Linked DNA regions of Salinivibrio kushneri. Each later gene encodes a partner of the first gene's protein in a complex. Links are inferred from orthologs where the notes say so. Each region holds a gene or a part of one and is shown on either strand. Other genes may lie near its edges.

What was found.
Region 2: the proteins of iscU (region 1) and N8M53_RS03000 are in contact, whole or in part, in a solved structure (PDB 5XT5), measured with the Bacillus subtilis proteins. The link is inferred for Salinivibrio kushneri from one-to-one orthologs.

Annotation. Positions count from the first base shown.
Region 1 is NZ_CP114588.1:2,110,464-2,113,776, forward strand. The notes cover bases 1-2,984. They hold iscU (Fe-S cluster assembly scaffold IscU), read right to left. Parts: upstream 1,693-2,984; coding sequence 1,309-1,692; downstream 1-1,308. Other genes in these bases: hscA (Fe-S protein assembly chaperone HscA), read right to left, coding at 1-395; hscB (co-chaperone HscB), read right to left, coding at 439-951; iscA (iron-sulfur cluster assembly protein IscA), read right to left, coding at 965-1,288; N8M53_RS09950 (IscS subfamily cysteine desulfurase), read right to left, coding at 1,746-2,960. Also shown: Fe-S cluster assembly transcriptional regulator IscR, read right to left, coding at 2,991-3,313. UniProt on the Bacillus subtilis protein: Part of the SUF-like system that mediates the biosynthesis of iron-sulfur (Fe-S) clusters. Acts as a sulfurtransferase and thus transfers sulfur from SufS to SufB.
Region 2 is NZ_CP114588.1:615,274-618,591, forward strand. The notes cover bases 50-3,038. They hold N8M53_RS03000 (aminotransferase class V-fold PLP-dependent enzyme), read right to left. Parts: upstream 2,156-3,038; coding sequence 944-2,155; downstream 50-943. Other genes in these bases: csdE (cysteine desulfurase sulfur acceptor subunit CsdE), read right to left, coding at 499-924; N8M53_RS03005 (transcriptional regulator GcvA), read left to right, coding at 2,512-3,038. In the rest of the region: more of N8M53_RS03005, read left to right, coding at 3,039-3,318. UniProt on the Bacillus subtilis protein: Type II cysteine desulfurase that acts as the initial step in the SUF-like Fe-S cluster assembly pathway.

The DNA.
Region 1 (3,313 bases):
TCGGACGACCCTTGCACTGGATTTATCGCGCCACGGCGGGTTTCCACTTGTGGCAAGCCATTTTCGGTTTGTGAAAACTGATAAGGAAGTTGCGGATAACGCGCTTGCACATCGTCCAATGAACGTCCCATCATGCGTTTGACAGACACCAAGGTATTGGCACTATCCGTTTGCACGTGTGGGAGGGCGTCATAGCCCACGGAAATGGCATCATCACCATAATGGACCACAGAAGGGATCAGTGGCCGATCTTGCTCGTCGTTCAAGGTGGTAGCGGTACCGCTTCGTACCGTGGCTACCAAGGTGTTGGTGGTACCCAAATCGATGCCGACCGCGTGCTTGTGCTCATGCGGCGCGGCACTTTGACCGGGCTCTGAAATTTGTAACAGTGCCATGTCTAATCCTTAAACTTTACTGCGTTGACAGGCGAAAGGGCGATCAACTCATCAGCTGATCTTCGACACGCTCCACTTCATGGCGAAGCTTTTCTGCGAATTTGAGTTTGCGCACAATCACGGCAGCCTCTTGCCACTGTGAGGCAGCCAATGCCTGTTTAACCTCTAGAATCAATGCGTCGTAGAGCGACTGGGCTTTTTCACCAAAATCAAACAGCGCCGCTTCATCCTGGCTATCGGTAATCGACTCGAGTTCCTCACGCAACGTCATTTGCTGCATCAGGAACTCAGGATCCTGCATGGTTTGCTGTTCGTCTTTTAACTCAATGCCTTGCAACGTCAGCATATACTCAGCGCGTCGAACCGGATCTTTTAACGTCTGAAACGCGTCATTCACTTGCGATGCTTTCTGTACCGCCTGCAGACGTGTTTTCTCGTCTTGGCTGGCAACATTATCGGGATGGTACTGGCGCTGCAATTCCCGAAATGTTGAAGAAAGCGAGCTACCGTCCAGCTCAAACTGATACGGTAGCTCGAAAAGTTCAAAATGATTCATGTGCTCTCACGGATTACACGTTGAAGCTTTCGCCACAACCACATTCACTACTCACGTTAGGGTTGTTGAATTGAAAACCTTCATTCAGGCCTTCTTTGACAAAATCCAGCTCTGTCCCTTCGAGATAGAGCAAGCTCTTACCATCGACGATTACCTTGACATCATCGTACTCAAAAACCTGATCGCCTTCTTGCAGCTCATCCGCAAATTCGAGTACATAGGCCATGCCTGAACACCCTGACGTTCTCACGCCCAGGCGCAAGCCAATGCCTTTGCCACGGTTATTGAGAAACGCTCTGACGCGATCTGCTGCCGCCTGAGTCATGGTAATAGCCATATATCAACAACCCCTTCGTTTTACTGCTGGTGTTTTTTCTTGTAATCACTGACCGCTGCTTTAATGGCGTCTTCCGCCAAGATAGAACAGTGCACCTTCACCGGTGGTAGCTCTAGTTCTTCAGCGATCTCAGAGTTTTTGATCGCAGCAGCGTCGTCAATTGAGCGGCCTTTCACCCACTCGGTGACCAACGAGCTCGAGGCAATCGCCGAGCCGCAGCCGTATGTTTTAAACTTGGCGTCTTCGATGATGCCTTCGTCATTCACCTTGATTTGTAGCTTCATGACGTCGCCACACGCAGGGGCACCAACCATGCCGTTACCAACCGATGGGTCGCCTTTCTCAAACGAGCCAACGTTACGTGGGTTTTCGTAGTGGTCAATTACTTTATCGCTGTAAGCCATAATCGTTTCCTCAATATGATTGCTCACTGTTGCCAGCTGGCGCGTTATTCGAGTTAGTGGTGCGCCCATTCAACGGTACTTAGATCGATACCGTCTTTGTACATGTCCCAAAGTGGTGACATTTCACGCAGCTTGTTGACTGCTTCACGCACTTTCTCAATCGCATAATCCACTTCCTCTTCAGTCGTAAAGCGACCAAATGAGAAGCGCAGCGAGCTATGTGCAAGCTCATCGTCGCGTCCAAGCGCTCGAAGCACATAGGAAGGTTCAAGGCTTGCTGAGGTACACGCAGACCCTGACGATACCGCCAGATCTTTCAATGCCATCAACAAAGACTCGCCTTCAACAAATGCAAAGCTCACGTTTAGGTTATGTGGAACACGCTGTTCCAAGTCTCCATTGACGTAAACTTCTTCTAAATCTTTCACGCCTTCATAAAAGCGGTTGCGCAGCGCCAGTGCATGCTCAAAGTCTTTTTCGCGCTCTTCTTTCGCGATACGGAACGCTTCGCCCATGCCCACGATTTGGTGGGTTGGCAATGTGCCTGAACGCATGCCACGCTCGTGACCACCACCATGCATTTGCGCTTCAATGCGGACGCGTGGCTTACGGCGAACGTACAAGGCACCAATGCCTTTCGGGCCGTACGCTTTGTGTGCGCTGAACGAGATCAAATCGATCTTCATCTCTTTGACATCCAGTGGCACTTTCCCGACTGACTGAGCCGCGTCAACATGGAACATAATTTTGCGCTCACGGCAAAGCTCACCGATGGCAGAAATGTCTTGAATCACACCGATTTCGTTGTTCACGTGCATGATTGACACCAAAATCGTGTCGTCACGCATCGCTGCTTCGAGTTTCTTCAGATCGACCAAGCCGTTTTCTTCCGGCTCAAGATAGGTCACCTCAAAGCCTTCACGCTCCAATTGACGGCAAGGGTCAAGCACGGCTTTATGCTCTGTTTTGCAGGTAATAATGTGCTTGCCTTTCTTGGAGTAGAAATTGGCAATACCTTTGATAGCCAAGTTGTCTGACTCAGTCGCCCCAGAGGTAAATACGATCTCACGTGGGTCGGCATTGCAGTAATTGGCAATGTTCTCACGCGCTGTATCAACCGCTTCTTCTGCTTGCCAGCCAAAGCGGTGTGATCGAGAGGCCGGGTTACCAAAAAACCCGTCCATGGTCAGGTACTGACTCATTTTTTCAGCAACGCGCGGATCCACCGGACACGTGGCTGAATAATCAAAATAAATGGGCAATTTCATGTTTTTCTCCAATTACACCGACATTGGTCATCAGGAGCGAACGTTCACGCCTATGGTGGCGCTATCTTGTTTGACCTTCGAGCTAAATGTATTTCTGGGCGCCAATGAGGCATCCAGTTTAGCGTCCTGACGATCTGCTACTTGCTTCACTTCATTATCATGCATCAGCTCACCGAGCGTGATGTCGTTTAAAAAGCCGCTAATTCGGGCACTTAAGTCGTGCCACAGAGTATGTGTTAAACAACGGGTGCCGCCTTGGCAATCCGCTTTACCTTGGCACTTGGTCGCGTCGACAGATTCGTCAACGGCAGCAATCACGGCACCTACGGCAATGTCACTTGCCGCAACACCGA
Region 2 (3,318 bases), 1.5 Mb from region 1 along the record:
GCAAACTAAACGAGATGCCTGAAGCCGCATCTGGAACCACTTCAAACCAGAATTACAGTCATCTTTTTCTCACAGCAGCAATAGTTGTGCCAAAAATCAACTTATCATTCTGCCGATATTGTTAGGCAGCCTAACGGATTGGTGTGACCCTTTTATGACTGCCTGCTTCTAAGCTAACGAATCTAGACAAATACGCAAAGTATAAAAACCTCATGTTCTGCATTCGAGATCTTGGTCAAACTAATAACGAAACACTGCAATTTATTGTTAATATTATGTTTATTTTATGTTTATTTATTGGTTTTTGTTCGAATTACCCACGGCTTGGCTAAGTTCATGAAATCCATTGTATTACCAGTATGACTTGCGACTCTATGTTGATGATTGCCTTTTAAAGTAGGCACAGTGGTCAGGAAATGATCACTGTTTGCGAGGTGAGTAGAGAGCGGTGGCGACAGGCCACCACGCGGGTAAGGGGCTAAAGAGTGATCTTGGAAGCTAACGAGTGATCTGATGAATGTATTCAATGATTGCGTGCAAGCCATTGGTGCGTGACTCACTTAAATGGTGCGCAAGTCCCGCTTGTTGGAAAACGCGGTCTATATCGAGGGTGTGAATGGCATTACCGTGTTGACCGTGAACACAGGCAAGCACGATCGCTAATAAGCCTTTAACAATTCTGGCATTGGAATCGGCGGCAAAGTAATGGGTGTCCCCCTCGACCTGATGCAGAAACCAAACCGCACTCTCACAGCCGTTTACTTGGTTTGCTGTTTGTTTTTGGGCATCGGTAAAGGTTGGCAGCCGTTTTCCCCACAAAATCAATTGTCGGTATTTATCTTCCCAGCTGGTGTGTTGCGCGAGCATCTCGGTGACAGTCGTTTGGTTAAGCTCGGTGCCAAAAGGGTGGTGGGGTAACGCCATTATCTGTCCTGCCTTATGGTTAAATATCTAGTAAATCTAGGGTCTTATCTAATGCTGCAATAAACTGTGCGATATCCTGGTGTGTATTGTAGGCCGCTAAAGAAACCCTGATGGTGCCATCGACACCAAGCGCCTTAATAAAAGGATGGGCACAATGGTGGCCAGAGCGAACAGCAATACCTTGCTGGGCCAACAACTCAGCGACATCGGCATGATGCTCGTCGCTAACAACAAAAGAGACCATGGAACTGGACGCCTGTGGCGCGATCAAACGAATGCGCGGCCGTGTGCGTAAAGCGTCTATGAGTTGTTGGTAACAGCTTGCTATGTGTGCGTCTACTGCTTGGCTGTCTTGCTGTTTGAACCAATCAATGGCAGCTGCAAGGCCAATGGCCCCTGCGGTGTTAGGTGTGCCTGCTTCAAAACGAGCGGGGATGGGGGCGAGCGTATGGTGGTCAAACGACACGTCTGTGATCATTTTTCCGCCCCCGTGGAAAGGCGCGAGCGCGCTGAGAGCTTCCGTTTTTCCATACAAGACACCAATTCCTGTGGGCCCATAAAGTTTATGGCCAGAAAAAACATAATAGTCAGTGTCCAGTGTTTGCATACAAACAGGCTCATGGACGATGCCCTGTGCGCCATCAATGATCACGGTTGCACCATATTTGTGCGCAAGTTGAGTCATTTCCTCAATAGGATGGCGGGTGCCGGTGACATTGCTGACATGACTGATCGCAACAATGCGTGTCCGCACGGATAAGCGTTGTTGGTATACCTTCATATCTAATCTACCCGTGCGAGGGCAGCAAGGGATTTTTACCAGTTGAGCACCGGTGCGCTGCGCCATCAATTGCCAAGGGATCAGGTTGGCATGGTGCTCCATTTCGCTGACGAGAATTTCATCTTGCGGGACAAGCGCGTGGCTTAAGCCATAGGCGACCAGGTTGATGGCTTCTGTCGCACCACGGGCCCAGACCACATTTTGTGGGTTGGCACCGATAAAATGTGCCACATCTCGCCGTGCTTGCTCAAAACGCTCGGTCACCGATAAGGAAGCTTGATGCTGACCGCGGTGTACATTTGCCGTTGGCATCATGTAGCTGCGACTGATCGCATCAATTACTGACTGCGGCTTTTGGGCAGTGGCGGCACTGTCTAGATATACCCAGCCTGGCGTATTGAAAGCGGGAAACTGGGCGCGTAGGGAATGGGGATCAAAACCGTCGGTCATAGTCATCGTCCGAAATAAAATCTCGTCTATGATCGCTATCTCGTGGATGTAACTCAAGTCTGTTGTTGGTTCATGCTCTATTACAGACAAAAAAAAGCACTGAGCGACGCTCAGTGCTAACAAATATGTAATGACAGACAATGTCAAAATACAGGAAGTTAAAAGTGGTAGATACGACTACCTGTCTAACCAGTGTTAGACAAATGCAAACACAACATCGCAACCACGGAAACAGTCTAAATAGAGAGACGTCACAAGTGGATGCGGGGAGCACTATAGGAGTTTGCTGGTATATCAGCAATCGACAATTTATAATGCCAACGATTAGAAAAATTAATGCATAGAGGTGTCAGCATATGGCGAGGCGTCTTCCCCCACTTAACGCGCTGCGTGTATTTGAAGCGGCCGCGCGACATTTGAGCTTTACCCGAGCAGCAGAAGAGCTGTTTGTGACCCAAGCGGCTGTTAGTCATCAAATCAAGGCATTAGAAGAGTTTCTCGGTTTGAAGCTTTTCCGCCGGCGTAATCGCTCGTTACTATTGACCGAAGAAGGACAAGGGTACTTTCTTGATATAAAAGATATTTTCTCTGAGCTTTCTTATGCGACGGATAAAGTGCTGGAACGCAGTGCCAAAGGGGCGCTGACGATTAGTTTGCCGCCCAGTTTTGCCATTCAATGGCTAGTACCTCGATTAGCTGATTTTAATACCGCGCATCCTGATATTGATGTTCGGATAAAAGCGGTTGATTTGGAAGAGGGGTCTCTGACTGATGATGTCGATGTTGCCATTTACTATGGCCGGGGACACTGGTCCGGATTACGCTGCGATCTTTTGTATCAAGAATGCTTGCTGCCTGTGTGTTCGCCACTGCTACTGGAGTCTGGGCAGCCTCTGCAAACCCCAGATGATTTGGTTCATCATGTTTTATTGCATGACCGCTCACGCAAAGAATGGAAAGCGTTTGCTAAAGCACACCAACTCAATGAAGTGAATGTTGAGCATGGGCCTATTTTTAGTCATTCATCCATGGTGTTGCAGGCGGCGGCACATGGGCAAGGTGTCGCACTAGGAAACAATGTGCTTTCTCAACCAGAGTTAGCATCTGGGCGTTTGGTGCAGCCTTTTGAGCAAGTATTAAAGAGTGACAATGGCTTCTATTTG